One region of the Erwinia sp. 1181_3 genome, then DNA from elsewhere that is predicted to be linked to it. Evidence: predicted binding sites of a transcription regulator. Region 1 holds the regulator's gene; the other holds the start of a gene.
The links. Region 1 encodes sigma-54, which starts transcription at its own class of promoters, with help from an activator protein. Its sites were predicted from a motif close to GTTGGCACANNTTTCGCTNT; they were not measured.
Positions count from the first base shown of each region.

Region 2: the regulator sigma-54 is predicted to act here: its motif matches at 3,825-3,844, upstream of FY046_RS08025 (amino acid ABC transporter substrate-binding protein).

Region 1 is NZ_VTDE01000003.1:681,754-696,966, reverse strand. Features, by position in the region: gene FY046_RS11675 (glutamate synthase-related protein) at 1-977, opposite strand, end outside; gene arcB (aerobic respiration two-component sensor histidine kinase ArcB) at 1,993-4,332, shown strand; gene mtgA (monofunctional biosynthetic peptidoglycan transglycosylase) at 5,127-5,852, shown strand; gene npr (PTS phosphocarrier protein NPr) at 5,910-6,182, opposite strand; gene rapZ (RNase adapter RapZ) at 6,179-7,033, opposite strand; gene ptsN (PTS IIA-like nitrogen regulatory protein PtsN) at 7,145-7,627, opposite strand; gene hpf (ribosome hibernation promoting factor) at 7,806-8,093, opposite strand; gene rpoN (RNA polymerase factor sigma-54) at 8,116-9,549, opposite strand; gene lptB (LPS export ABC transporter ATP-binding protein) at 9,598-10,323, opposite strand; gene lptA (lipopolysaccharide ABC transporter substrate-binding protein LptA) at 10,329-10,877, opposite strand; gene lptC (LPS export ABC transporter periplasmic protein LptC) at 10,849-11,424, opposite strand; gene kdsC (3-deoxy-manno-octulosonate-8-phosphatase KdsC) at 11,421-11,987, opposite strand; gene kdsD (arabinose-5-phosphate isomerase KdsD) at 12,006-12,992, opposite strand; gene FY046_RS11610 (calcium/sodium antiporter) at 13,008-13,988, opposite strand; gene mlaF (phospholipid ABC transporter ATP-binding protein MlaF) at 14,217-15,038, shown strand; gene mlaE (lipid asymmetry maintenance ABC transporter permease subunit MlaE) at 15,038-15,213, shown strand, end outside.
Region 2 is NZ_VTDE01000002.1:770,052-785,264, forward strand. Features, by position in the region: gene FY046_RS08005 (PhoH family protein) at 1-518, shown strand, start outside; gene ybeY (rRNA maturation RNase YbeY) at 515-982, shown strand; gene corC (CNNM family magnesium/cobalt transport protein CorC) at 1,111-1,989, shown strand; gene lnt (apolipoprotein N-acyltransferase) at 1,997-3,532, shown strand; gene FY046_RS08025 (amino acid ABC transporter substrate-binding protein) at 3,934-4,863, shown strand; gene FY046_RS08030 (amino acid ABC transporter permease) at 5,107-5,838, shown strand; gene gltK (glutamate/aspartate ABC transporter permease GltK) at 5,842-6,519, shown strand; gene FY046_RS08040 (amino acid ABC transporter ATP-binding protein) at 6,520-7,245, shown strand; gene FY046_RS08045 (zinc ribbon-containing protein) at 7,331-7,813, opposite strand; gene leuS (leucine--tRNA ligase) at 8,030-10,612, shown strand; gene lptE (LPS assembly lipoprotein LptE) at 10,627-11,226, shown strand; gene holA (DNA polymerase III subunit delta) at 11,223-12,254, shown strand; gene nadD (nicotinate-nucleotide adenylyltransferase) at 12,247-12,903, shown strand; gene rsfS (ribosome silencing factor) at 13,037-13,354, shown strand; gene rlmH (23S rRNA (pseudouridine(1915)-N(3))-methyltransferase RlmH) at 13,358-13,828, shown strand; gene mrdA (peptidoglycan DD-transpeptidase MrdA) at 13,862-15,213, shown strand, end outside.

The DNA of each region.
Region 1 (15,213 bases):
TCCAGCATCGCACGTACTTCAGCAGACAATGATGGATCGTTTTCCCATGCTGGCGGCATCATCGATACCACGGCGGTGATCAGGTCCAGGTTATCTTCCATCAGGCGGCTGTGGATGCTCTGGTCAAGACGGGAGCTGTCTGACTGGCCTTTTGGACGCACGATCTTCTTACCGCGTGCCAGCGCAAGTGCAGATTCTGCAATGCGGTTTTTACGGTCAGTGTTCAGTTCACCGTTGTGCGCCATCAGGCGGAACGGCTGTGCCATGGTGGTGTGCGGGTCGGTATTGGTGGAAAAACGGGTATGGAAGAACAGACCGCGCACCTGGTGGTCAGCATCGGTCAGATCCTGGAAATAAGGAATCACTTCATTGGAGTTCAGACGTGCTTTAAATACCTGCGTGCGCGAGGAAAGCGACAGCGGATAGAGTCCGCCAAATTCACTTTCAGTAAAGGCGCGGGCTTCGATGTCCAGCAGGGCACGGTAAATGCGTTTTTCAAAATCAATCTGGTTAGTCACATCGGCCGGGGCAGTAAACACCCATTGCGCGATAGGCAACTGGAACTGAATCGCCGCCGGGCGCAGCACGCTGTTATCCAGCGGCATATCGCGCTTAACGATGATCGTCAAATCATAGGCGGCCAGCGTTTCTTCGACCAGGCGCTCGGCGTTGGCTCGTAGCGCACTGTCTTTCGGCACAAAGAAGTTACCGACGCCATAACGGCCCGCTTCCAGCGGCAATCCGGTAATTTTGCGGAAAAAGTGCAAAGAGAGGTCAACGTTGACGCCAGCGCCATCACCCACGCCTTCGGCTGACATACCCCCGCGATGAGGAACGGTGCACAGGGCATTGTGTGCCATCTGCAGAACCTCATGAGTTTGCTCGCCGTCCTTACGAGTAATGAAACCTACGCCACAGCTATCACTGTCTTTTGATGGATCATACAAGCCATAGGGATAAGGTTTTGAGTTGGACATTGAGGGCCTCCTTAAACTGCTTTTGACATTACCACTGTTCTTCAGGCACAGAGCGCTACGGGCAGTCTTCTCTGGCTCTGTATCATTTTATGCCGCTAAAACGCAGACACCGTGACTCCGAACATTCCATTGATGGACATTTGTTTAAACGTCCTTGAATGAGTTGCTCACGAAATTCCGGGTCTCAAATTGGAGATAACTTGCATCACGAGGGAGTCTACTTGCTGCATAGATATGCCGAGACACTGGCCCGTTAGGAAAGCTTCCAGCGGATTTCCAACTTATCGGGAAAGCGTACTCAGGTCAAATAGCGATCTTACTTATACCTTTTAGCGTGTTTTGTGAATTATCTTCATGATAAATAACAAAATAATGCCATATTTTAACCCTATCGACCCATGCATGAAGGCACAGGAAGTGTGAGCTGACTCACTATAGGGCAGCGGGCAAATCTCTGCACCATGCTGGTGCCGGGGTTATTGGCAGCAGAATGTGCTGTTAGGCGCTTGATAACCGCAGGAACACACTGTTTTTGGCGAGTGGGGTTATTTGAATTAAACAGAGGGGTGTCATTAGTAAAATTAATCATGCCAGGTGTGATTAATATTTCATTAATTGTGAATGATTATTCGTTAGGTGTGACGAGAGACTGCGAGTAAGGCTGACCATCGCTATGAAAAGTATCAACAAGAGAAAGGCGCGCTGAATCCAGAGCGGCCCTACAGATTATGCAGTTATAAAATTTAGTCAATATCTTAAAGGGTAACTTTTTGCTGAGAGGGAAAAAAAGTTTTTATTGTCGGCCACCCTGGTGAGAGCATTGCCAGGCCTGGTTTTGCCGCCAGTACCAGTCTCAGGCCGCAGGGCGCGGAAAATCCCGTCATAACCCGCTGCGGGCTGTGGGTGCTGCTGCACTATTAGTGTGCAGGTTTCTGACCCAGCGTGGGGAGATAGCGCGTTGGTCTTTTGTTCAATTCCGGTATGATTGCCGCTATCCGACTGGAAGGAATCCTTTATGAAACAAATTCGGTTATTAGCGCAGTACTACGTTGATTTGATGGTCAAACTGGGGCTGGTGCGCTTCTCGTTGCTGTTGGCATCGGCGCTGGTGGTACTGGCCATGATTGTGCAGATGGCCGTCACTATGGTGCTGCGTGGTCATGTCGAAAGTATCGATATGGTACGTTCGGTATTTTTCGGTCTGCTGATTACGCCCTGGGCGGTTTACTTCCTCTCGGTGGTGGTGGAGCAACTGGAAGAATCGCGTCAGCGTCTTGCCCGGCTTGTCGATAAGCTTGAAGAGATGCGTAACCGTGATTTGGAACTTAATCAGCAGATGCAGGGTAATATTGTCCAGTTAAATCAGGAGATTACTGACCGTATTAAAGCCGAAGATGCACGCCTGCAGGTGGTGGCGAAACTGAAAGAGGAGATGGTGCGGCGTGAAGAAGCGCAAATCGAACTCGAACAACAATCCTCTTTCCTGCGTTCATTCCTTGATGCCTCCCCTGATCTCGTGTTCTACCGCAATGTTGACCAGCAGTTCTCAGGCTGTAACCGCGCGATGGAATTGCTCACGGGCAAAAGCGAAAAACAGCTTATCGGCCTGTCTCCAAAAGATGTCTACGACGACGACGCAGCGACCAAAGTGCTGGAAACTGATGAGAAAGTCTTCCGTCATAATGTCTCCCTGACTTATGAGCAGTGGCTGCAATATCCTGATGGGCGCAAGGCCTGTTTTGAAATTCGGAAGGTGCCTTATTACGACCGCGTAGGGAAACGTAGTGGGCTGATGGGCTTTGGACGCGATATAACCGAGCGTAAGCGTTACCAGGACGCGTTAGAGAATGCCAGTAGGGATAAGACGACCTTTATCTCTACTATCAGCCACGAGCTTCGTACGCCGCTTAATGGCATTGTGGGTTTGAGCCGTATCCTATTGGATACCCGCCTCAACCAGGAACAGCTGAAGTATCTTAAAACCATCCATGTTTCCGCTATTACACTGGGTAACATTTTCAACGATGTGATTGAGATGGACAAAATCGAGCGCCGCAAAGTGCAGCTGGATAATCAGCCTATTGATTTCACAGGGTTCCTGGCCGATCTGGAAAACCTCTCCGGTTTGCTGGCTGAGCCAAAAGGGCTGAAGTTTGTGCTGGCGCCCTCGCTCCCGCTTCCCCACAAAATTATTGCTGATGGCACACGCCTTCGTCAGATCCTGTGGAACCTGATTGGTAATGCGGTGAAATTTACCCAGCAAGGGGAAATTGTGGTGCGGGTTGGCTATCAGCAGGATGACTGCCTGTGCTTCGAAGTCGAAGATTCTGGCATGGGTATCCCGCAGGATGAGCAGGACAAAATTTTTGCCATGTATTACCAGGTGAAGGATCAGCGTGGCGGCAAGCCTGCGACGGGCACGGGGATTGGACTGGCGGTATCCCGCCGCCTGGCTCAAAGCATGGGAGGCGACATCTGCGTGCATAGCGCGCCTGGTCAGGGTTCCTGCTTCACCCTGACGCTCAACGCACCGCGTGTGATCGAAGACCTCGAGGATGAACAGCAGGAAGAAGATTTGCCACTGCCCGCGCTGCACGTGCTGCTGGTGGAGGATATTGAGTTGAACGTTGTGGTTGCTCGTTCGGTGCTTGAGAAGCTGGGTAACAGCGTAGAAGTGGCGATGACAGGGCAAGCTGCACTGGATATGTTTGACCCTGACGAGTTTGATCTGGTGTTGCTGGATATCCAGCTACCCGACATGACCGGACTGGATGTGGCGCGCATCATCCACCAGCGTCATGCCGGAGAGCATCTGCCACCGCTGGTGGCACTGACGGCGAACGTCCTGAAGGATAAACGTGAATACCTTGATGCGGGTATGGATGATGTTCTGAGCAAGCCATTGGCCGTTCCTGCACTCACGGCGATGATCAAAAGATACTGGGATTTCCAGGCAATCGATCTACCTGATGCACCGGAGTTCAATATGGATGAGAAAGAACTGGCGTTACTGGATGTGCCCATGCTTGAACAGTATATCGAGTTGGTCGGGCCGAAACTGATCCATCAGAGCCTCGCGATGTTCGAACAGATGATGCCGGGTTACCTGGCGGTACTGGATTCCAACATGATGGCGCGCGATCAAAAAGGCATTGCGGAAGAGGGCCACAAAATTAAAGGTGCTGCGGGTTCCGTAGGGCTGACACATTTGCAGCAGGTTGCAAAACAGATTCAAAGCCCTGAGCTGCCTGCATGGTGGGATAACGTTCAGGAATGGATTGATGAGCTTAAGCACGAGTGGCGCAATGACGTGGAAGTGTTACGGCAATGGGTTACGGACGCTGAAAAAAAATGACCCCGACCGAAGCCGGGGTGCGCGAATACTGCGCCAACACCAGGGAAAAAGGTCCTCCTGAGCTATTCTGATAAGAATCGTCGAGAGCTCAGGTTTAGGTATTGGGTGAACATAACAATGCTCAGTCACTACTTTAGCAAATCTTGCGTCACATGTTACGGGATTCATTAAAATGTGTGATGTTGAGCAGCGTTCGTAAACAGAAGAACCGATTTTTACAATCCAGTCAAGCGGCGAATTACATTTTACGATAATACGCATATTTATTGAACGATTGTGGCTTTTCCCCAGGTCCTGGGATTGACGTAAACTTTTTGCTCTGATGACTTTTTACTTAGGTACGGGAGTCTCGCTGCTGTAATCGATTTTATTGTTTGTAAGTTGATGTTTTATTTAGTTATTTCTGGGTTTTTGGTCTGGCTTTCCGAAACGTTTTGGTTTCTGCTAGCACAAATTACCGAATCGCCCTCCAGCGGTCGGTAAATGCTGACTCCGTTCAGCAAGATAAACAGCTCTTTCCAGTAACGTGAAACGATGTGGAATCGACTCTAAGGCCAAATCGACACGGGATTTACTTTCTATGAGGCTGAATAATCGAAAGCGTCCAGATGAAATTTATAAGCAGGATGAACCAATCAATTTCGAGTGCTTTCTGCTTCCGACAGATCCATCGTAGAGTGAAGGTAAAGTGCGTGATTTAATGGAACCGATTCCGGTTATGTCGGAGTAACTGACAATCATGGAGAAATCCTGGTGTATTTTCATACTGATAAATTTTGGGCGGATCCTCGGGTATGAGTCGCAATAAAGTGCGCGTGATGGCGCGGATCAAATCGGGGCTATTTCGCCTGGTCCTGGTCGTAATGGGTTTATGGGTGGGTGGTATTGTCCTCTTTGCTTTTTTACCGGTGCCATTTTCTGCCGTGATGGCCGAACGGCAATTGAGCGCCTGGTTCAGTGGTGATTTTCGCTATGTGGCTCATTCTGACTGGGTGTCGATGGATAAGATTTCACCGTGGATGGCGTTGGCGGTTATTGCCTCTGAAGATCAGAAGTTCCCTACGCACTGGGGGTTTGATGTGGCCGCTATTCAGTCAGTACTGGACAGCAGTAATGAGAAAGCGGGTATGCGCGGCGCATCGACACTCTCGCAGCAAACGGCCAAAAACGTATTTCTCTGGGATGGACGGAGCTGGGTGCGTAAAGGCCTGGAGGCCGGTCTGACGGTGGGAATTGAAACAGTATGGACCAAACGCCGGATCCTCACTGTTTATCTTAACGTGGCGGAGATGGGGAAAGGGGTCTTTGGCGTAGAGGAGGCCTCTCAACGCTATTTCCATAAACCGGCCAGTCGCCTGTCTATGTCTGAAGCGGCGCTACTGGCTGCAGTGCTACCCAACCCCATTCGCTTCAGGGCTGATGCTCCGTCTGGCTATGTGCGTCAGCGCCAACAGTGGATTATGCGCCAGATGCGCCAGCTCGGGGGGGAGAGTTTCCTGCGGGAACATAAGTTGCATTGATTCGGGCGGGAAATAGCCAACAGACCGGCTGAAACGCCGGTCTGTTCAGGGGGATGATTAGTCTTCGTCGAATCCGGCATTAAACAGATCGATCACCGCGGCCAGCGCTTCTTCTTCTTGCGCACCACTGGCTTCTACTTCGATATGACCGCCTTTAGCTGAGTCAAGCATCAGTAGCGCAATCACGCTGCTCGCTTCCGCTTCAGTACCGCTTTCATTGCGCAGCAGCACTTCAGCATCAAAACTCTGTACCAGTTCGAACAGCTTCATCGCCGGACGTGCGTGCATACCCAGCTTATTTTTAATCTCAACAGTCTGTTTTACGGTCATGATTTGCGTTTTTCCAGCGTACGGTGACGAGACTGAACGTTTTTACCGCGCGAGCGGAAATAATCTGCCAGTTGCTCGGCAATATACACGGAACGATGTTTACCGCCGGTACAGCCGATCGCCACTGTCAGATAGCTACGGTTATTGGTTTCCAGCATCGGTAACCATAACTCGAGGTAGCTGCGCGTCTGATAAATAAAATTATGCACTTCAGTATGACGATCAAGGAAGGCGGCAACGGGGCGATCAAGACCGGTCATCGGACGCAGCTTCGGATCCCAGTGTGGATTCGGCAGAAAACGGACATCAAACACATAGTCGGCATCAATGGGAATACCGTGTTTGAAACCGAAAGATTCGAATACCATGGTCAGTTCACGTTCGCGTTTCCCCAGCAGGCGGGTACGTAGCATCTCTGCCAGCTCGTGCACTGACATTTCTGAGGTGTCGATAATCAAATCGGCACGGGAACGTAGCGGTTCCAGCAGATCGCTTTCTTCATCGATGGCACTTTCCAGCGACAGATTTTTACTGGAGAGCGGATGCAGGCGACGGGTATCGCTATAGCGACGGATTAAGGTATTACGGTCAGCATCCAGGAACAGAAGCTGCGGCGAAAAACAGTCTGGCAAATTGGTGAGCGCGGTTTCAAATACCTCCGGAGATTCCGGCATGTTACGTACATCGATACTCACAGCAGCAGATATATTGCGCTCAGCCAGCGAATGAGCCAGATCAGGTAGCAAGACTACAGGCAGGTTATCCACGCAGTAAAAACCCATGTCTTCCAGCGCGCGTAATGCCACTGATTTCCCTGAGCCTGAGCGACCGCTGACGATCATCAGCACCATTTCACTTTTCCCCCAATTTAACCCGCTTTCCCTTAGACCAGAAGCTGCACCAGCGCTGCGTTTCGCTGCGTTGCTGCAACTTCATTATGTCGGGGACTGTGGCAAGAATGACTAACTCTCTTCGTGATCTTCCGTGATGATCTCGTAAAGATCTTCATCGGATTGTGCGGCGCGCAGGCGACGCAGAACGGTTTTATCTGCCAGGCGCTTGGCAACCAGAGAGAGAGTATGAAGATGTGTTTTACACTGATCTGCTGGCACCAGCAGGGCAAACAACAGGTCCACGGGCTGATTATCAATTGCATCAAACGCGATGGGCTGGTCAAGGCGAATGAAGACACCGACTGCGCGTAGCGTATCTTCTTCCAGCTTGCCGTGCGGGATGGCAATGCCATTACCGATACCGGTGCTGCCCATTCTTTCACGCGTCAGAATCGCTTCAAAAATTGTCTGATGCGGGAGGTTAAGCTGTTTCGCCGCAAGCTCGCTGATAATTTCCAGCGCCCGTTTTTTGCTCTGGCAATGTACGCCATTACGGGTACACGAGATGCTCAAGACGGAGCCCAGTTCCAGTTTCAAATCATTGTTCATCATAGTTTCACTTAACTTTTCACTTCCGCAGGCAGGACACTCTTTACCAGCGTTCAGATCAAGAGATTAACATGCCGTATTGATTAACGGCTCGTATTCCCGGAAGAATACGAGCCGATACCGCTTTCAGCATATGCCAGTAGAAGCGGGTTGCTGAAACACCATCAATGCATTGTGAGATTTAGTGTTGTTTTAGCTTATCTTTGTGTTTATTCAACTGGCGAGTCAGCTTGTCGATCAGGCCGTCAATCGCCGCGTACATATCTTTATCTTCCGAGGTGGCATGCAGCTCACCGCCATTCACATGCAATGTTGCATCGGCAATTTGCGTCACTTTCTCCACTTTTAAAACAATATAGACCTGGTTAATCCGGTCAAAGTATTGCTCCAGTTTGGCAAACTTCGCTGTCACAAACTCGCGCAGTGGCTCGGTGATTTCAACGTGCTGTCCAGTGATATTGAGCTGCATAGTGTCTTCCTTCTCTGTTCGTTCAGACCAGCTGTTTGCGCTGATTTGATGGCGGGATGGATAAAGACTCTCGGTATTTTGCCACAGTGCGCCGTGCCACCATAATTCCCTGTTCGGAAAGCATGGAGGTGAGCTTGCTGTCGCTGAGTGGTTTGACGGGATTCTCCGCCGAGATTAATTTTTTCACCAGTGCACGGATCGCCGTTGAGGACGCTTCGCCCCCCCCTTCGGTATTGACGTGACTGGAGAAAAAATACTTAAGTTCAAAAATACCACGTGGACTGTGCAGGTATTTCTGGGTGGTCACACGGGAAATGGTCGATTCATGCATTTCGACGGCACTGGCAATATCAGCCAGCACCATTGGGCGCATATACTCTTCGCCCTGTTCGAAAAAGGCCTGCTGCTGATCCACGATACAGCGTGTCACTTTCAGCAGCGTATCATTTCGGCTTTCCAGGCTTTTAATCAGCCACTTGGCTTCCTGCAAATTACTGCGGATAAACTGCGAATCACTGTCGCTGCGTGAACTTGAGCCTAGTGAAGCGTAATGCTGATTAATCTTCAGACGCGGCACACTGTCTGCATTCAACTCGACCATCCAGCGATTACTGACTTTACGCACCAGCACATCTGGAATGACATACTCGGGTTCCTGAGTATTGATCGATTGGCCTGGGCGCGGGTCAAGCGTTTGAATGACCTGCATCGCTCCCTTCAGCACGTCTTCTTTAAGGCGTGTGACGCGCATCAGGCTGCGGAAATCATGGTTGGCGAGCAGGTCGAGATGCTCACTGACAATCAGCCGTGCTTCTTTCAGCAGCGGCACATCTGCCGCAAACTGGGAGAGCTGTACCAGTAAACAGTCGCGCAGATCGCGGGCGCAGACGCCTACTGGATCAAAACGCTGTACACGTTTCAGCACTGCTTCCACTTCGTCAAGGGTCAGCTCGTCGTTACCCATACTTTCAAGCACTTCCTCGAGCGACACGGTCAGATAGCCCGTATCGTCGACAGCATCGACAATGGAGGTCGCAATCGCGCGATCGGTATCGGTAAAAGGCGTTAGCTCCACCTGCCACATCAGATAGTCCTGTAGTGTCTGGGTCGTTTCACCCTGATAAACAGGTAACTCATCGTCATGGTAATCGGTACCCGTGCCTGACGGCGTACCAGCGGTGTAGATTTCATCCCAGGTCGCATCCAGTGGAAGCTCCTCGGGCATGTCTTTCTGTTCCAGCGCTTCCCGGGTATCCAGCGCTTCTGTTTCCTGATATTCGCGGGTATCAACTTCTTCGTGAATGTCGGTCTGTTCAAGCAACGGGTTACTTTCCAGCGCCAGCTGAATTTCCTGCTGTAGTTCAAGCGTAGAGAGTTGCAGCAGGCGAATGGCCTGCTGCAGTTGTGGCGTCATGGCAAGCTGTTGACTCAGCCTGAGTTGTAAACCTTGCTTCATATTCAGAGTATTAATTCCCCAGAAAACTTACCGAATGTGAACACCTTATCAGAGTCTGAACTCTTCACCCAAATAGACACGCTTAACTTGCTCATCGGCCAGGATCGCTTCCGGGGTGCCGTGGGCGATAAGATGCCCCTGGCTGACGATATAGGCTCTCTCACACACTGCCAGCGTTTCACGTACGTTATGGTCGGTGATCAGCACGCCGAGGCCGCTGTCACGCAGGTGTTCAATAATCTTTTTAATATCAATAACGGAAATCGGGTCAACACCGGCAAACGGTTCATCCAGCAGGATGAATTTTGGATTGGCGGCCAGCGCACGGGCAATTTCTACGCGGCGGCGTTCACCGCCTGATAGCGCCTGACCGAGGCTGTCACGTAAATGTTCGATGTGAAACTCTTCCAGCAGTTCATTAGCACGATCTTCACGCTGCTCACTGGTCAGATCATCACGAATTTGCAGCACCGCCATCAGATTATCGTAAACACTCAGACGGCGGAAAATAGAGGCTTCCTGTGGCAGATAGCCAATGCCCCGACGCGCACGCGCATGCAGCGGTAAAATGCTGATGTCTTCATCGTCGATCACGATACGACCTGCATCACGCGGCACGATGCCAACCACCATGTAAAACGTGGTGGTCTTGCCTGCGCCGTTCGGGCCAAGCAGGCCCACGATTTCGCCAGACTTCACTTGCAGGCTGACATCTTCAACCACGCGGCGGCCTTTGTAAGCCTTCGCGAGGTTTTCCGCAATTAAGGTTGCCATGTTCGTTAGTTACTCTTTTTCTGACCGTTTGACGGTGTGCCTTTGTCCTGCAACTGCGATGGCACCAGTACGGTAGTGACACGTTTGCCGCTGCTGCCGAAGGCCTGCATTTTTTGCTCTTTCACCAGATAGGTGATGCGATCGCCTTTGACGTTGCTGTCGAGCTGCTCCAGATAGGCGTTGCCGGTTAACTCCACCAGGTCTTTCGCCAGTTCGTAATGCATTTTCTGGGCGTGACCCTGCACGGGTTTGCCACTGTCCTGCATCTGGTAGAAGGTCGCAGGATTGCCGTAGGCATCAACAATGGTTTTATTGCTGTCGCCACCCGGACGGGTCACCACCACTTTATCGGCCGTGATTTTAATCGTACCCTGCGTCACGATGACTTTTCCGGTAAACGTGGCAACGTTGCCTTGCATATCCAGCGCCTGATTTTCCGAGTCGACATTCACCGGTTTATCCGAATCGCCCGTTAACGCTAAAGCAGGAACGCTCACGGCGAACAGCAGGGTTGCAGTCAGTAACTTAAGGCTTTTGTTCATTTTGAATTTCATAAGATGTTTTGACCTTTTCAATCAACTCGGCAGTTTTCTTCCGTAAATTCCCACGCATCTTCATACCTGTAGAGTTAAAGCTGCTGCCATAAAGTGTTACCTGATCGTCCGAGGTCACATCCTGAGTCGTCAGGTTAATTTGCGCATTATCTGTTTTGATGCGCTCAAGCTGTGCGTCTTTCGTCAGGCTGTTAACTTCCACATGCCCGTATAGGTACAGCATGCGATCGTTAGTGAGCTTGGCTTTGTCTCCACGCACTGACCACGTTGGAACCTTGTTCTCATCGTAGGTGGTCATCACCGGGTTATCGAACCAGGTTACAGCATCCGCCGAAAAATAGGTCACCTTGTCAGAAACCAGCTTGTAGCTCAGCGCTCCGGTTGGGTTATAAACTACCGTATGTGAGTTATCACTCATATAGGTGGGTTCATTATTGTCCTGCGTTGCTGCACCGTCGTTATCATCGGTGGCAGTCAGATTCCAGCCAATCAGCACAATGGCGATCAGTGCCAGTATCAGCGTCATCCAGCGTCTTGTTTTACTCATACCGACTGCCCTTTGGCCTCATCAAACTTGCCCTGTGCAATCAGGATTAGATCGCAAATTTCCCGAACTGCACCACGACCACCCGCAATACGGGTCACGTAGTGAGCGCGGGGAAGCAAAATGGGATGAGCATCAGCAACGGTCACACTCAGGCCCACTTCAGCCATGACCGGCCAGTCAATCAGATCATCACCAATATAGGCAACCTGCTCCGCACTGAGTGACAGTGTATCCAGAAGTTCACGGAAGGCCAAAAGCTTATCCGTTTGTCCCTGGTAAAGATGCGTAATCCCCAGTGTGGCACAGCGATCTTCCAGCAGTTTGGCTTTACGGCCGGTAATAATAGCCACTTCAATCCCGGAGGTGAGCAGGCAGCGAATACCATAACCATCACGCACATTGAAGGCTTTGAGTTCTTCACCATTGTTACCCTGGTAGATCACGCCGTCTGACATGACACCATCGACATCGCAGATCAACAGTTTTATGTTCTGCGCTTGTGCCATCACCTGTTGGCTGACCGGGCCGTAACAGGTCTCAACGGTGGCTGCTGAATGACTCATTTTTGTTCACTTCCTTTGTTAAACCACACCAGCACGAAGCATGTCATGCATATGCACCACGCCCAGCAGTGTGTCGCCGTCGGCGACCATCACGGAGGTAATATTCTTATTTTGCATCAGATTCAGCGCATCCACTGCTAGGGTATTAGGCCGAACGCGGATCCCGCCCGGGGTCATCACGCTTTCGATGCCGGCATGCTGGATATCAACGCCCATATCGAAGACACGGCGCAAATCGCCATCGGTAAAGATGCCTTCGATTTTCATCAAATCGTTGCAGATTACCGTCATTCCCATATTTTTACGCGTTATTTCCAGCAGCGCATCGCGGAGTGAAGCATCACGGCTCACGTGCGGCATGTCGCTGCCCGAGTGCATGATATCATCAACACGCAGTAGCAGCTTACGCCCCAGCGCACCACCGGGATGGGAGAGCGCAAAATCTTCCGGTGTGAAGCCACGTGCTTTCAACAGGGCAACGGCCAGGGCATCTCCCATGACCAGTGTTGCCGTCGTGCTGGTCGTTGGTGCCAGGCCCAGTGGACAAGCTTCCTGTGGCACTTTAACACACAGATGCACATCCGCTGCGCGGCCCATTGCACTTTCCGGGCGGCTGGTGAGGCAGATTAATGTGACGCGTAAGCGTTTTAGCACCGGAATCAGTGCCAGAACTTCGGAAGATTCACCGGAGTTAGAGATGGCTAATACTACGTCATTGGGGCTGACCATGCCCAGATCGCCGTGACTGGCCTCAGCGGGGTGGACAAAAAACGATGGCGTACCGGTACTGGCAAAGGTAGCGGCTATTTTCTTACCGATATGCCCCGATTTCCCCATTCCCATCACCACAACTTTACCGCCACAGCGATAGATCAGGTTGCAGGCATGGGTAAAATCGTCGTTGATGTACTGATCGAGCTGCTCTAACCCTTCACGTTCAATCCGCAATACTTCTTTCCCGGCCTGTTGAAAGTCAAAGTCGGGATCGGCAGTGATATGCGCCATAGTAGTCCAGTCCTTTTACCAGAAAGTCACAGAGGGGAAGCCATAGAGCATTCCCACCCAGACGATAAATCCGCACAGCAACAATGCACCAGCCAGCCGACCAATGCGACGACTGCGTTGCAAACAGATTAATGTAAACAGCGCACTGACACCCAGCATCACCCAATAATCACGGGCGAAGATAGCGGTGTCGAGCGTGCCGGGATGAATCAGTGCCGGGATGCCCAGCACAATCGCGATATTATAGATGTTTGAACCAATCAGGTTTCCGACGGCGATATCATCTTCGCCTTTTAGTGCTCCGGCAATAACCGTAGCCAGTTCCGGCAGGCTGGTGCCTACTGAAATGATGGTCAGGCCAATCACCAGTTCACTCACGCCAAAATAATCAGCAATGACCGTCGCATTATCGATCACCATACGCGTAGACATGGGTAGCAGGATCAGCGCAACGGCCAGCCACAGGAAAGCAACGGTATTGCCCGCCTCATCGCGTGGCAGTTCGGCCAGCTGTTCCCGGGTCAGAGAGTCATTACCGTCGCGTTCAGCACGGCGTGCGATTTTAATGATGAACAACAGATAGATGGCTGCGATAGCGATCAGCGCCAGACCATCATTCCGGCTCAGTTCGTTATCGAACAACGTCACACCGCACAGCAGGGTGACCAGCAGCATCAGTGGGAGCTCACGCCGGATCAGGTTTGAATGAACGGTGAGCGGGTGTAGCAGCGCTGCGCCTCCCAATATCAGCAAAATATTGGTAATATTCGAGCCCATCGCTGTTCCTACGGCAATATCCATCTGCCCATGTGTAGCAGCAGAGAACGAGACAATCAGCTCGGGCAGTGAGGTGCCGATGCCCACCACGGTCATTCCGATAATTAACGGGGGAATACCAAAGGATCTGCACAAGATAGCGGCGCTAAACACCAGACGATCGGCTCCATAAACCAGTAAGACTAAACCGATAATCAGTAGTGCTGTAGCGACGAGCATGAAGTGTCCTTGTGGTCAGGTCTTATCGTCGAGGGCAGGTGGCGACAACGAAGTAAGGCATGGAAAATTTAATGGCAGTGATTTTGACGGTCTCAAAGCAAAAAGTAAAACTTATGCCAACTTTAGCTACGTCACAGAGGTAAGATTCTGTAAAAATGCCCGGCCCGGAGGGTAATACGTTACTATCGGGGGTAAATTAATCGCCTAAAAATAAAGATAGAGGTAACTATGAGCCAGGCGGAGACGAATCTGGTGGATGTCCGGGGTGTGAGTTTCTCCCGTGGCAACCGTCCGATTTTCGATAACATCTCGCTTACGGTGCCCAAAGGGAAAGTCACCGCCATTATGGGGCCATCCGGGATCGGTAAAACTACGTTGTTACGACTGATAGGTGGGCAGATCCCGCCTGACAGCGGTGAAATCTGGTTCAATGGTGAGAACATTCCCGCGCTGTCGCGTTCGCGTCTTTACGAAGCGCGTAAGAAGATGAGTATGCTGTTTCAGTCAGGTGCGCTGTTTACCGATCTCAGCGTCTTTGACAACGTTGCATGGCCGCTGCGTGAACATTCCCGTCTCCCAGAGCCCTTGCTGAACAGTACGGTGATGATGAAACTGGAAGCCGTGGGATTACGCGGTGCCGCCAATCTGAAACCCTCTGAACTGTCTGGCGGAATGGCGCGGCGTGCCGCTCTGGCCCGTGCGATTGCACTTGAACCCGATTTGATTATGTTCGACGAACCGTTTGTCGGGCAGGATCCGATTACCATGGGCGTGCTGGTGAAGTTAATCGATGAGCTTAATCACGCTTTGGGTGTTACCTGTATCGTGGTTTCTCACGATGTCCCGGAAGTGCTGAGCATTGCCGATTATGCGTATATTATCGCCGATCAAAAAGTGATTGCACAGGGGACAGCCCCACAGTTACGTGAAAATGATGATGCCCGCGTGCGTCAGTTTATTGATGGTATTGCTGACGGGCCCGTGCCGTTCCGTTTCCCGGCAGGGGATTATCTGCAAGATTTAGTCGGCTCAGGGAGGGTGACAGACTGATGTTTCTAAGAGCACTGGCGTCACTCGGGCGAACGGGCATTAATACCTGCGCCTCTTTTGGCCGTGCAGGGTTGATGTTATTCCATGCATTGTTTGGCATTCCTCGCTTTCGTAAACATGCGCCACTGTTGATAAAACAGTTGTATAGCGTTGGCGTGATGTCGTTATTAATTAT
Region 2 (15,213 bases), on a different contig from region 1:
GCTTCCTGCCGGGGGACCTCAGCCAGAAGGTGGACCCCTACCTGCGCCCTCTGTACGACGCTCTGTTCGAGATGCTGGGCTTTGAACGCGTGGAGAAGCTGATCGAGCGTAACGTGATTGAAGTGGCACCGCTGGCCTATATGCGCGGTCGTACACTGAACGATGCGTTTATCATTCTCGATGAAAGCCAGAACACCACCATCGAACAGATGAAGATGTTTCTGACGCGTATTGGATTTAACTCGAAAGCGGTGATCACCGGTGATGTGACGCAGATTGACCTGCCACGTAACCTGAAATCCGGCCTGCGCCATGCTATTGAGGTGCTGTCCGATGTGGATGAACTGAGTTTTAACTTCTTTCACAGTGAAGACGTGGTGCGCCATCCTGTCGTTGCGCGCATTGTCGTTGCCTATGAAGCCTGGGAAGCTGCCGACCAAAAACGGCGTGATGCCCAGGCAGAAGAACGTAAACGTGAAGCACTGGCTGCCCAGCAGGCTTCACAGGAGAACAAATGAGTAATGTTATTCTGGACCTGCAACTCGCCTGTGAAAGCGAGCAGGGTCTGCCGGCTGAAGCCGATTTTCAACGCTGGCTGGAGGCGGTACTGCCGCAGTTCCAGCCAGAAAGCGAAGTCACTATCCGTCTGGTTGATGAAGCGGAAAGCCGTGAGTTAAACCACACCTATCGCGCAAAAGACAAACCGACTAATGTGCTGTCCTTCCCATTTGAAGCCCCTCCGGGCATCGAACTGCCCCTGCTGGGCGATTTGATTATCTGTCGCCAGGTGGTGGAAGCGGAAGCTACCGAACAGGAAAAAACGCTTGAGGCCCACTGGGCGCACATGGTGATCCACGGTAGCCTGCATCTGTTGGGTTATGATCACATTGAAGATGACGAAGCCGAAGAGATGGAATCGCTGGAGACCGAGATAATGCTTGCTCTTGGCTATCCCGATCCGTACATTTCGGAGAAAGAATAAGTACCTGGCTTGTATCGCCTGAAAATGAAGGCCACTGCGGCTTCAGATGACAGATTTGTACAAGCCATCACGCCTGCCCCACCTGGGGCAGCCGATTTTATTGATAGAGAGACAAACTCAAAAACGCCATGAGCGATGACCATTCACAAAACAATGACAGTCCCAGTACCAAAAAGGGATTTTTTACGCTGATTCTCAACCAATTGTTCCACGGTGAGCCGAAAAACCGCGATGACCTGCTGGAGTTGATCCGTGATTCTGAACAGAATGACCTGATCGACCCGGATACCAGGGACATGCTGGAAGGTGTGATGGATATCGCCGAACAGCGTGTACGCGACATCATGATCCCTCGCTCTCAGATGGTCACGCTCAAGCGTAACCAGACGCTGGAAGAGTGCCTGGCGGTGATTATTGAGTCTGCCCACTCGCGTTTCCCGGTGATCAGCGAAGACAAGGACCATGTTGAAGGCATCCTGATGGCCAAGGACCTGCTGCCATTTATGAGCAGTGAGTCCGAGCCGTTCAGTATGGAAAAGGTACTGCGTCAAGCGGTGGTGGTGCCGGAAAGTAAGCGTGTCGACCGGATGCTGAAAGAGTTCCGTTCACAGCGCTATCATATGGCTATTGTGATTGATGAATTTGGTGGCGTGTCCGGCCTGGTGACTATCGAGGATATCCTTGAGCTGATCGTCGGTGAAATTGAAGATGAGTATGACGATGAAGAAGATCGCGATATTCGTCAGCTCAGTCGCCACACTTACACCATTCGCGCCCTGACGCCGATCGAAGATTTCAACGAAGTCTTCAACACCCACTTCAGCGATGAAGAAGTGGATACCATCGGCGGCCTGGTGATGCAGGGCTTTGGCCATCTGCCGGCACGGGGTGAAAGCATTGAGATCGATGGTTACCAGTTTAAAGTCGCGATGGCAGACAGCCGCCGTATTATTCAGGTCCATGTCAAAATCCCGGAAAATTCGCCGCAACCGACTCTGGAAGAGTAACCGACTTATGGCAATTGCCTTATTCTGCCAGCGCCAGCAGGTTCGCCTGCTTTTAGCGCTTATCACGGGTGCCATTGGCACCCTTTCTTTCTCCCCCTATGATTTCTGGCCTGCGGCACTGGTTTCACTGATCGGCTTACAGGCCCTGACGTTAAACCGCAGCACGCGTCAGGCCAGTGCCATCGGCTTTGTCTGGGGCATGGGACTGTTCGGTAGCGGCATTAACTGGGTTTACGTCAGCATTGCCGCCTTCGGCGGAATGCCTGGTCCGGTCAATGTCTTCCTTGTGATCCTGCTGGCAGCCTGGCTGTCTCTCTATCCCCTGCTGTTTGCTGCCCTGCTCAACCGCCTGAGCCCGAAAACCACGCTGCTGCGCCTGGCGCTGGCGGCTCCGGTGCTGTGGCAAATGACGGAGTTCCTGCGCGGCTGGGTACTGACCGGTTTCCCGTGGTTGCAGTTTGGCTACAGCCAGATTAATGGCCCGCTGAAAGGCCTGGCGCCATTACTGGGTGTGGAAGGCATCACCTTCCTGCTGATGATTATCGCCGGCCTGGCGGTGTATGCCGCACTGAAACGCCATCTGGCTGCTGGTGTCGCCGCCCTGGCATTACTGTTGCTCCCCTGGCCGCTGCGTCAGATCAGCTGGTTCCAGCCTTTGCCCGAGCGGGCAGTGGATGTGGCGCTGGTACAGGGCAATATTGAACAATCGATGAAGTGGGATCCGGATCAGCTGGTAAATACGCTGAAAACCTATACCGCGCTCAGCCGTCCGTTTGTAGGGAAAGCGCCGATCATCATCTGGCCAGAGTCGGCGATTCCTGACCTGGAAACTCGCCAGCAGCCGTTCCTGAAAGCCGTGGATGAACAACTGCGGGCTGGAGGCAGTAGCCTGGTGACCGGCATTGTTGATTCACGCCTCGAAAGCAATCGCTACCACGACTACAACACCATCATCGTGCTGGGCGGACCGCAGCCTTACAACTATTTCAGCAAGAACCGCTACCAGAAGAATCATCTGGTGCCTTTTGGTGAGTTCGTTCCGCTGGAAACCCTGCTGCGTCCACTGGCACCGTTCTTCGACCTGCCAATGTCTTCCTTCAGTCGGGGTGACTACGTGCAGCCACAGCTCCAGGTTGCGGGTTACAACCTGACAGCCGCCATCTGCTACGAAATCGTACTGGGCCAGCAGGTGCGTGACAACTTCAGGCCCGATACCAACTTCCTTCTGACAATCTCGAACGATGCCTGGTTTGGTCACTCCATTGGTCCGTGGCAGCATCTGCAAATGGCGCGTATGCGTGCACTGGAACTCGGCCGCCCACTGCTTCGCAGCACCAATAACGGAGTGACAGCAGTGGTGAATGCTGAGGGTGAGATTGCACAGATTATTCCACAGTTCAAAGCGGAAGTACTGGCAGCCAAGGTCACACCGACGACCGGGCTGACACCTTATGCCCGAATCGGCAACTGGGGTATCTGGGCTGTGACATTACTGTTTGCCCTTGCTGGCGTCCTCTGCGCCTGGCGTTCACGCCGTTCATAACTCTCTCCGGGCGAGGCATGCCTCGCCCCTATCTTTCTCCCCCCATCCCCAACAGCTTATGCTGCATTTCTGTTAAAAAACCGCCGTTGGCACGATGATTGCAAAATATTTCCGTGAAACGTGTGTCAGCCCGATATCAAGTCGCTACGAAATCGTTCGCGCACCTTCATGGCGCAGATATTGCACCCATGCGAAGCATTGTCGAAAGAATCGCACTTAATTGGTGCGGGTTGCATCGCAAAAAAGAAACTTTTCCGTATCACTTCATTAACATTCAGCTATGTTATGGAGGAATGACACCGTTTTCGCTATGGATAAAACAGATAACTAGCAGGAAATACACACATCACATCACGTCGGCGTGGGTTTATTTCGCGCCACAACTGCAAAGGAGTTGGAACATGAAATTACGGAAACTGGGGCTTTGCCTTGCACTGGCAGGATTCGCCTCTGGTATCGCTCACGCTGAGGACGCAAAACCACAGGCAGCAGCTGATGCACAACAGCAAGCATCTACTCTGGAAAAGATTGCTAAAAACGGCGTGATCGTCGTTGGCCACCGTGAATCCTCCGTCCCGTTCTCCTACTACGACAACCAGCAAAAAGTTGTGGGTTACTCTCAGGATTATTCCAACGCGATTGTTGAAGCTATCAAGAAAAAGCTGAACAAACCTGACCTGCAAGTAAAAATGCTACCGATTACCTCGCAGAACCGTATTCCGCTGTTGCAAAACGGCACCTACGATTTTGAATGTGGCTCTACCACCAATAACCTTGAGCGCCAGAAACAGGCCAGCTTCTCCGACAGCATCTTCGTCGTCGGTACGCGTCTTCTGGTGAAGAAAGGCGGCGCGATTAAAGACTTCGCCGATCTGAAAGGCAAAAGTGTTGTTGTGACTTCAGGTACCACGTCAGAAATTCTGCTGAACAAGCTGAACGACGAGAAGAAACTCGACATGCGTATCATCAGTGCAAAAGATCACGGTGACTCTTTCCGCACCCTGGAAAGCGGCCGCGCTGTCGCATTTATGATGGATGATGCTCTGCTGGCAGGTGAACGAGCTAAGGCAAAAAAACCGGCTAACTGGGAAATTCTTGGCACTCCACAGTCTCACGAAGCTTACGGCTGTATGCTGAGAAAAGGTGATGGCGAGTTTAAAAAGCTGATGGACGACACAATTGCCCAGGCACAGACGTCTGGCGAAGCCACTAAGTGGTTCGACAAATGGTTCAAACAGCCTATCCCACCAAAAAATATGACGATGGACTTTGACCTGTCTGACGACATGAAAGCATTGTTCAAAGCGCCTAACGACAAGGCAATGAATTAATAAAGAAAAAGCACGCACTGATTCGCGTGTCAACAGGGCGGTACGCTGCCCTACGATTGTTGAACACAGGCTCGGACAGACACAGTCAGGCGGACAGGGCTTACGTTCTGGCGCCTGACGAAGATGCAAACCGGTCGTTCCCCGGTGCGCATATCAAAATATTCTCCCGAAGCAGGGAGAGTATTTGAGCCTCTCATCAATCTTCAGGGTAGCGGTCGCTACCCTTTTTTTCCGGAGTATTTTATGTCTATTGATTGGAACTGGGGAATATTCCTGCAAGAGGCCCCATTCGGTAATACAACCTATCTTGGTTGGCTGTGGTCCGGTTTTCAGGTCACCATCGCCGTCTCCGTTTGTGCCTGGATCATCGCCCTGTTAGTCGGTTCCCTGTTCGGTATTTTGCGAACCGTTCCTAACCGTTTACTGTCCGGTCTTGGCACCTGCTACGTTGAGTTATTCCGTAACGTGCCGCTGATCGTGCAATTCTTTATCTGGTATCTGGTGGTGCCGGAGCTGCTGCCGGAAGGTCTTGGCATGTGGTTTAAATCGGAAATCGATCCGAACATCCAGTTCTTCACCTGCTCCGTGCTGTGCCTGGGTCTGTTCACCGCCGCCCGTGTTTGTGAACAGGTTCGTGCCGCTATTCAGTCACTGCCCAGCGGCCAAAAAAATGCCGGACTGGCCATGGGGCTGACGCTGCCACAAACCTACCGCTATGTGCTGCTGCCTAACGCCTATCGCGTGATTGTGCCGCCGATGACCTCGGAGATGCTCAATCTGGTCAAAAACTCAGCCATTGCTTCCACCATCGGGCTGGTTGATATGGCGGCTCAGGCGGGAAAACTGCTGGACTACTCCGCACACGCCTATGAATCTTTCACCGCAATTACCCTCGCCTACATCGCTATCAACGCGGTGATCATGCTGCTGATGGGGCTGGTTGAACGTAAAGTCCGCTTACCGGGGGGCAAATAAACAATGTATGAATTTGACTGGAGTACCATCGTCCCCAATCTTCCTTACCTCTGGGCAGGGATGGTTGTTACGCTGAAAATCACCGTGACGGCGGTAATTTTTGGCATCATCTGGGGCACCCTGCTGGCGGTCATGCGCCTGTCATCCTTCAAACCTATCAGTTGGTTCGCCAAGATCTACGTCAACCTGTTCCGCTCCGTTCCGCTGGTGATGGTGTTGCTGTGGTTCTATCTGGTGGTGCCAAGTTTCCTGCAGCAGGTGCTGGGGCTGTCGCCGAAGACAGATATCCGCCTGATCTCTGCGATGGTGGCCTTCTCGCTATTCGAAGCCGCGTATTACTCAGAAATCATCCGTGCGGGTATTTTGAGTATTGCTCGTGGTCAGGGTAGCGCTGCACTGGCACTGGGTATGACGCAGTGGCAATCGATGCGGTTGATCATCCTGCCTCAGGCGTTTCGCGCCATGGTGCCGCTGCTGCTTACCCAGGGCATTGTTTTATTCCAGGACACCTCGCTGGTCTATGTTCTGAGCCTGGCGGACTTCTTCCGTACTGCCGATACCATCGGTGTGAATAATGGTACTGAGATTGAAATGGTGCTGTTTGCCGGTGCGATTTACTTCGTTATCAGCCTTAGCGCTTCGCTGTTGGTCAGCTATTTAAAGAAAAAAAGGACTGCGTAAATGATTACCCTGAAAAATGTTTCTAAGTGGTATGGTCACTTTCAGGTGCTGACCGACTGCTCAACCGAAGTCAAAAAAGGTGAAGTGGTGGTGGTGTGTGGTCCTTCAGGCTCAGGGAAGTCGACGCTGATCAAAACGGTGAACGGTCTTGAGCCTATCCAAAAAGGGCTGATTGAAGTGAATGGCACCCCCGTCAACGACAAGAAGACCAACCTTGCCCAACTGCGTTCTAAAGTTGGCATGGTGTTTCAGCATTTTGAGCTGTTCCCACATCTGTCGATCGTCGAGAACCTGACGCTGGCACAGGTAAAAGTCCTGAAACGCAATAAAGAAGAAGCGCGTCAGAAAGGGCTTAAGCTACTCGAACGCGTTGGACTGTCCGCCCATGCCAATAAGTTCCCTGGACAGCTCTCCGGTGGTCAGCAACAGCGTGTAGCAATTGCCCGCGCGCTGTGTATGGATCCTATCGCCATGTTGTTCGACGAACCCACTTCAGCGCTGGACCCAGAAATGATCAATGAAGTGCTGGACGTCATGGTCGAACTGGCGAATGAAGGCATGACAATGATGGTGGTGACGCACGAAATGGGCTTCGCCCGTAAAGTGGCCAACCGGGTGATCTTTATGGATGAAGGAAAGATTGTCGAAGATTCACCGAAGGATGAGTTCTTCAACAATCCACAGTCTGAGCGTGCTAAAGACTTCCTGGCGAAGATTCTGCATTAATCCGTAGGGAGCCAGGTATGCCTGGCTCTGGGTCGGGCATGCCCGACCCCTACATTAATCCGTTGTGCCATTGTCCTGCGTTCATTTATGGCTCAAAGGGCTGACGTACAAACTGGTCATGATTGCACTCCGGGCAACGTTTCAGAACCTCGGGTGTGTAAATCGCCCGCGTATACTGACAGTTCTCACACACCAGATTGCCCAATCCCACCACTTCACCACTTTGATAGACACCATGATGGTTGAGGTCCTGGAAGACCTCGCGCCACTCAAGCTGACTCTTATCCGTAATATCAGCCAGCTCCTTCCACAGGCTCTGACGGATAACCCGCATAAACACGCTATCGCTTAATTCTTCCTGGTTCTCCGCATAGCTGCGGGCAAACTCTTCGAGATCACGACGAACGGCACGACTGACTTCATCAATTTCGCTACGGGTCAACTCACCCCGGTTTTGCATACGCTGTCGGGCACTCTCCACCAGGGTATCGATGTCACGTTCCCCGCGCTCCAGGCGTTGGGTCAGCGAGGACACCAGCTCGCGATAATACTGAGCAACCTTGTTCATAGACACTCCTTATTGATAACGAAAGCGTTTCTCCTCATTCTAGTTGCTGATGGCAAATACCCACATTTTCGCACTGAAATTTGCCGCCGCGCTTCCAGCTTGTAGAGAAATGCCCCGCGGCAGGACGCTTACTGTTGTTGCCTCGGGGCCGAATCAGCTATGCTATGCGGATCTGAACGAACACGAAAAAATTGATACAAAGGACTACTGGCTACTATGCAAGAGCAATATCGCCCGGAAGAGATAGAATCCCATGTTCAGCAGCAATGGGATAACAAGCAAACGTTCAAAGTGACCGAAGAAGAAGGTAAAGAGAAGTACTACTGCCTCTCCATGCTGCCCTATCCTTCTGGCCGCCTGCACATGGGCCACGTACGCAACTATACCATTGGCGATGTGATCTCCCGCTATCAGCGCATGCTGGGTAAAAACGTCTTACAGCCTATCGGCTGGGATGCATTCGGCCTGCCCGCTGAAGGAGCCGCAGTTAAAAACAACACTGCGCCTGCGCCATGGACTTACTCCAACATCGACTACATGAAGAACCAGCTTAAACTGCTGGGCTTCGGCTACGACTGGAACCGTGAACTGGCGACCTGTCAGCCAGAATACTATCGTTGGGAACAGTGGTTCTTTACCAAGCTGTATGAAAAAGGCCTGGTCTATAAAAAGACCTCTGCGGTTAACTGGTGTCCACACGATCTGACCGTTCTGGCTAACGAGCAGGTCATCGATGGCTGCTGCTGGCGTTGTGATACCAAAGTTGAGCGTAAAGAGATCCCGCAGTGGTTTGTAAAAATCACGGATTATGCTGACGAACTGCTGAATGACCTCGACACGCTGGAAAGCTGGCCTGAACAGGTTAAAACCATGCAGCGTAACTGGATTGGCCGTTCTGAAGGCGTGGAAATCGAGTTTAATGTCAGCAACAGCCCGGAAAAGCTGCGCGTATATACCACACGTCCTGACACGTTCATGGGTGTGACTTACCTCGCTGTGGCTGCAGGCCATCCTCTGGCTGCACAAGCAGCAGCAAGCAACCCTGCGCTGGCTGACTTTATCGCTGAATGCCGTAACACCAAAGTTGCTGAAGCAGAAATGGCAACCATGGAGAAAAAAGGCATGGCCACCGGCCTGTACGCACAACACCCGCTGACGGGTGAGGACGTGCCGGTATGGGTCGCTAACTTCGTGCTGATGGAATACGGCACAGGTGCTGTGATGGCCGTTCCTGGCCACGACCAGCGCGACTGGGAGTTCGCCACTAAATACGACCTGCAGATCAAACCGGTTATCCTGGCTGCAGACGGCAGCGCACCGGATCTGAGCGAAGCGGCAATGACCGAAAAAGGCACGCTGTTTAACTCCGGTGAGTTTGACGGTTTGTCTTACGAAGAAGGCTTCAACGCCATCGCGACAAAACTGGCCGATAACGGCGTCGGTGAGCGTAAAGTGAACTACCGCCTGCGCGACTGGGGTGTGTCTCGTCAGCGTTACTGGGGCGCCCCAATCCCAATGGTCACCCTGGAAGACGGTACCGTTATGCCAACCCCGGAAGACCAGCTGCCGGTGATCCTGCCAGAAGACGTGGTGATGGATGGTATTACCAGCCCGATTAAAGCCGATCCTGAATGGGCAAAGACCACCGTCAACGGCCAGCCTGCGTTGCGTGAAACCGACACCTTTGACACCTTTATGGAATCCTCATGGTATTACGCGCGTTACACCTGCCCGGATTACGATAAAGGCATGCTGGACCCGGCTGCCGCCAACTACTGGCTGCCAGTGGACCAATATGTTGGCGGCATCGAACACGCCATCATGCACCTGCTTTACTTCCGTTTCTTCCATAAACTGCTGCGTGATGCAGGCCTGGTGAACTCGGATGAACCCGCAAAACGCCTGCTGTGTCAGGGAATGGTACTGGCAGATGCCTTCTACTATCTTGGTACCAGCGGAGAACGTAACTGGGTTTCACCGGTTGACGTGACCGTTGAGCGTGATGAGAAGGGCCGTATCACCAAAGCCAGCGATGCCGAAGGCCATGAGCTGGTGTATGCCGGCATGAGCAAAATGTCGAAGTCGAAAAACAACGGCATCGACCCACAGATCATGGTTGAGCGTTACGGTGCAGATACTGTTCGTCTGTTTATGATGTTTGCTTCACCAGCAGAAATGACGCTGGAATGGCAGGAATCCGGCGTGGAAGGGGCTAACCGCTTCCTGAAACGTGTCTGGAAGCTGGCGTTTGAACATACAGAAAAAGGTGCAACGGTTGCCCTGAACGTTGATGAACTCAACGACGATCAAAAAAGCCTGCGTCGTGACTTGCACAAAACCATCAGTAAAGTGTCTGATGATATCGGCCGTCGTCAGACCTTTAACACCGCGATTGCGGCAATTATGGAGCTGATGAACAAACTGGCACGCGCCCCACAGGAGAGCGAACAGGATCGTGCGCTGATGCAGGAAGCGCTGCTGGCCGTTGTACGCATGCTCAACCCGTTTACCCCGCACGCCAGCTTCGTGCTGTGGCAGGCGCTGGGTGGCGCCGGGGATATTGACAACGCACCGTGGCCGCAGGCAGACGACGCTGCAATGGTAGAAGATTCACTGCTGGTTGTGGTACAGGTTAACGGCAAGGTGCGCGGTAAAATCACCGTAGCCGCTGACGCTAATCAAGAACAGGTGCAGGCTCGCGCTGCGCAGGAGCATCTGGTGGCCAAATATCTCGATGGCGTCACCATTCGTAAAGTGATTTACGTACCGGGCAAGCTGCTTAACCTGGTCGTTGGTTGATGTCTGGAGGAATTGTGCGACATCCTATAGTCTCTCTGTTACTCAGCCTGGCGGTGTTGATCACCGCCGGTTGTGGTTACCATCTGCGCGGCACCACATCGGTGCCGCCGGAAATGAAAACCCTGATTCTCGATACCGCTGACCCGTACGGTCCACTGACTCGCGAGGTGCGTGAACAGTTAAGACTGAACGATGTTAACATTATTGATAATCCGCAAGAGCGCACCGATGTCCCTTCCCTGCGTCTGATGGGCGAAACTCGGGGTCGTGATACCGCCTCGATTTTCCAGGACGGTAAAACGGCGGAGTATTCAATGGTGATGACTGTTAATGCTCAGGTACTGGTACCCAATAAGGGCATCTATCCAATCAGCGCCACGGTGTATCGTTCATTCTTTGATAACCCACTGGCAGCGTTGGCGAAAGACTCTGAACAGCAGATCATTGTCAATGAAATGCGAACTCAGGCCGTGCAGCAGCTGGTGCGCAAGCTTCTCACCGTGCATGCGGCTGAGAACGATGCGTCAATCAACACGCTTGGCAATACCCCCTCAGCGGTCGACCGTTTACCGACTGATCCGGGCAGTATGTCGGACAGTTCTTACACACGATGATCAGGATTTACCCTGAACAGCTAGGCGCGCAACTCCGTGAGGGGCTGCGCGCCTGTTATTTATTGAGTGGTAATGAACCGCTGCTGCTGCAGGAAGCGCAAGATGACATTCGTGCCGCCGCCCAGCAGCACGGCTTTACCGAACACTTCAGTGTCACACTGGAAGCGAGCACCGACTGGCAGGATATTTTTGCCATCTGTCAGGCGCTCAGTCTGTTTTCCAGCCGCCAGACACTGCAACTGACTTTGCCAGAAAATGGCCCCAATGCCGCGACAGGTGAACAACTGCTCACCCTGTCGACACTGCTGCACAGCGATATTCTGCTGGTGCTGCGAGCCGCCAAACTGACCAAGGCGCAGGAAAATAGCGCCTGGTATAAAGCGCTCAGTGCACAAGGTGTTGTGGTTCCCTGCCAGACGCCGGAACAGGCGCAACTGCCGCGCTGGGTTTCTGCACGCGCCAAAAAGCACCAACTCACGCTGGATGATGCCGCTAATCAGCTGTTGTGTTACTGCTACGAAGGCAACCTGCTGGCTTTGTCGCAAGCGCTGGAGCGGCTTTCGCTGCTGTGGCCGGACGGAAAGCTGACGCTACCCCGCGTTGAGCAGGCGGTAAACGATGCTGCGCACTTTACCCCTTTCCACTGGGTAGATGCCCTGCTGGCAGGTAAAAGCAAACGCGCCCTGCACATCCTGCACCAGATGCATTCCGAAGATAGCGAGCCGGTGATCCTGATGCGAACCCTGCAACGCGACCTGCTGCTGCTGGTGACGTTACAGCGACAAATGGCACAGACGCCGCTCCGCACGCTGTTCGATCAGCATCGCGTCTGGCAGAACCGCCGTACGCTATTCAGCGATGCATTACAGCGACTGAGTGCCATGCAACTCGCCCAGGCGGTAAGGCTGCTAACGCAGATTGAGTTAACACTAAAACAGGATTACGGCCAGTCTGTTTGGTCTGAGCTGGAAACCCTGGCGCTGATGTTATGCCATCCATCATTCCCGACGAGTTTTTGTGATGTCTGATCGCTACGCGCTCCATGCGCTGTTCGGTGGCACATTTGACCCGATTCATTACGGTCACCTGAAACCAGCAGAAGCACTGGCCCATCTCACCGGGCTGGAAAAAGTGACATTATTGCCGAACAACGTCCCGCCACATCGTCCACAGCCGGAAGCCACACCAGAACAGCGTGTGGCGATGGTAAAACTGGCGATTAGCGATAACCCGCTGTTTGACCTTGATCTGCGGGAAATGCAGCGCGACACGCCGTCTTATACTATCGACACGCTGGCAGCCCTGCGCCTTGAACGCGGTGACCGACAGCCACTCGCCTTTATCATTGGTCAGGATTCCCTGCTCACCTTACACAAATGGCATCGCTGGCAGGATTTACTGTCACTTTGCCACCTGCTGGTCTGTCAACGCCCCGGCTATCGCAGTGAAATGGAGACACCAGAGCTGCAACGCTGGCTTGACTGTCATCTGACAACACAGCCACAGGTGCTACAACAATCGCCCGCCGGTAATATTCTTCTGGCTGAAACACCGTTGATTGATATTTCCGCCACGGAAATCCGCGCTCGCCGCCATCGGGGCCAGTCGGATGTCGACCTGCTGCCCCCGGCAGTCAGCGACTACATCGATCGCGAGGGTTTATATCGTAACCTCTAACAGCGTGATATACTGCGCCGCTCAAATTTTCAGGGCGTAAGCCCCGCAAACACACAATGTTACGGTTATCATTTCGGCTGACATAGCTTATATGAGATAACCCATCAGACTTAAAATCCCAAGGGGGAACCTTTTGCAAGGTCAAGCACTCCAAGACTTCGTCATTGATAAATGTGACGATTTAAAAGCTCAGGACATCATTGCTATCGACGTTCAGGGCAAATCAAGCATCACCAGCTGCATGGTTATCTGCACCGGTACATCTACACGTCATCTGGTTTCAATCGCAGAACACGTGGTACAGGAAGCCAAGCTGATCGGTCTGGATGCATTTCGCGTGAACAGCCGTGCCCCAAGTGACTGGGTAGTGGTTGATCTCGGTGAAGTCATTGTTCATGTGATGGAAGCTGAGAGCCGTAAGCTCTACGAACTGGAAAAGCTCTGGAGTTAAACCGTGAAGCTTCAACTGGTCGCCGTCGGCACCAAAATGCCTGACTGGGTACAAACTGGTTTTATGGAATATCTGCGGCGTTTTCCCAAAGATATGCCCTTTGAACTGGTTGAAGTGCCCGCCGGAAAGCGCGGTAAAAATGCGGATATCAAACGCATTCTGGAAAAAGAAGGCGAACTGATGCTGGCCGCCGCAGGAAAAGGCAACCGCATCGTCACGCTGGATATACCCGGCCAGCCGTGGGAAACCCCGCAGCTTGCCAGCCAGCTGGAGCGCTGGAAGCAGGATGGCCGTGATGTCAGCCTGTTTATTGGCGGACCGGAAGGCTTGTCACCCGCCTGCAAGGCTGCGGCGGAACAAAGCTGGTCACTCTCGGCGCTAACCCTGCCCCATCCGCTGGTACGCGTATTGGTTGCAGAGAGTTTATATCGTGCATGGAGCATTACTGCGAATCATCCTTATCATCGCGAATAGCGAATAAGGCTAACCGGACTGACAAAGCAGCGGATGAAATTACAACGTAACTCCTTTCGTGACTACACCGCCGAGCAGACTCTGTTTGTTCGCAGGGCTCTGATTGCATTTTTTGGCATTATCACACTTTCCGGTGTTCTGGTGGCCAATCTTTACCACCTGCAAATCATCCGCTTTGATGACTACAGCACGCGCTCCAATGAAAACCGCATCAAGCTGGTTCCTGTCGCACCGAGTCGCGGTATTATTTACGATCGTAATGGCGTCCCGCTGGCGCTTAATCGCACCATTTATCAGCTTGAGCTGATGCCCGAAAAAGTGGAGAACCTGCAGCAGACGTTGCAGGAACTTAAACCGATTATCGATCTCACCGATGACGATATCGAAGCCTTTCAAAAAGAGCGCAAACGCTCGCGCCGCTTTACGTCTATCGCGGTGAAAACCAGCCTGAACGATGTCCAGGTGGCGCGTTTCGCCGTGAACCAATATCGCTTCCCCGGCGCTGAAGTCAAAGGCTACCAGCGTCGCTATTATCCCTACGGATCTGCCCTGACCCATGTGCTGGGTTACGTGTCGAAAATTAACGATCGTGACGTCGAGCGCCTGGACAAAGAGGGTAAATGGCCGAACTATGCTGCCACTCATGACATCGGCAAACTGGGTATTGAACGCTACTATGAAGATGTTCTGCACGGTAAAACCGGCTACGAAGAAGTAGAAGTTAACAATCGTGGCCGCGTGATCCGCCAGTTGCATGAGCAATCCCCTCAGGCCGGGCGTGATATCTACCTGACCATTGATCTTAAACTTCAGCAATATATCGAAACCTTGCTGGCGGGTAGCCGTGCGGCAGTGGTGGTAACGGATCCGCGGAATGGCGAAATCCTGTCGATGGTTTCCATGCCAAGCTATGATCCAAATCTGTTTGTCGATGGTATCTCGAGTAAAGATTACAACGGCCTGCTGCATGACGAAAACCGCCCATTGATTAACCGTGCCACCCAGGGTGCCTACCCTCCCGCCTCGACGGTGAAACCGTATATTGCGGTCTCCGCCCTGACGGCAGGTGTTATCACCCGCAATACCAGTTTGTTTGACCCCGGCTGGTGGCAGCTGCCCGGTTCTGAGAAGCGCTTTCGTGACTGGAAACGCTGGGGTCATGGTCGTCTGAATGTCACCAAATCGCTGGAAGAATCTGCCGATACCTTCTTCTATCAGGTCGCCTATGATATGGGCATTGACCGTCTGGGCGAATGGATGAGCAAATTCGGTTACGGTCATCTTTCGGGCATCGATCTGATCGAAGAAACCCCGGGTAACATGCCCACGCGCGAATGGAAAATGAAGCGCTTTAAGAAACCCTGGTACCAGGGTGATACCATCCC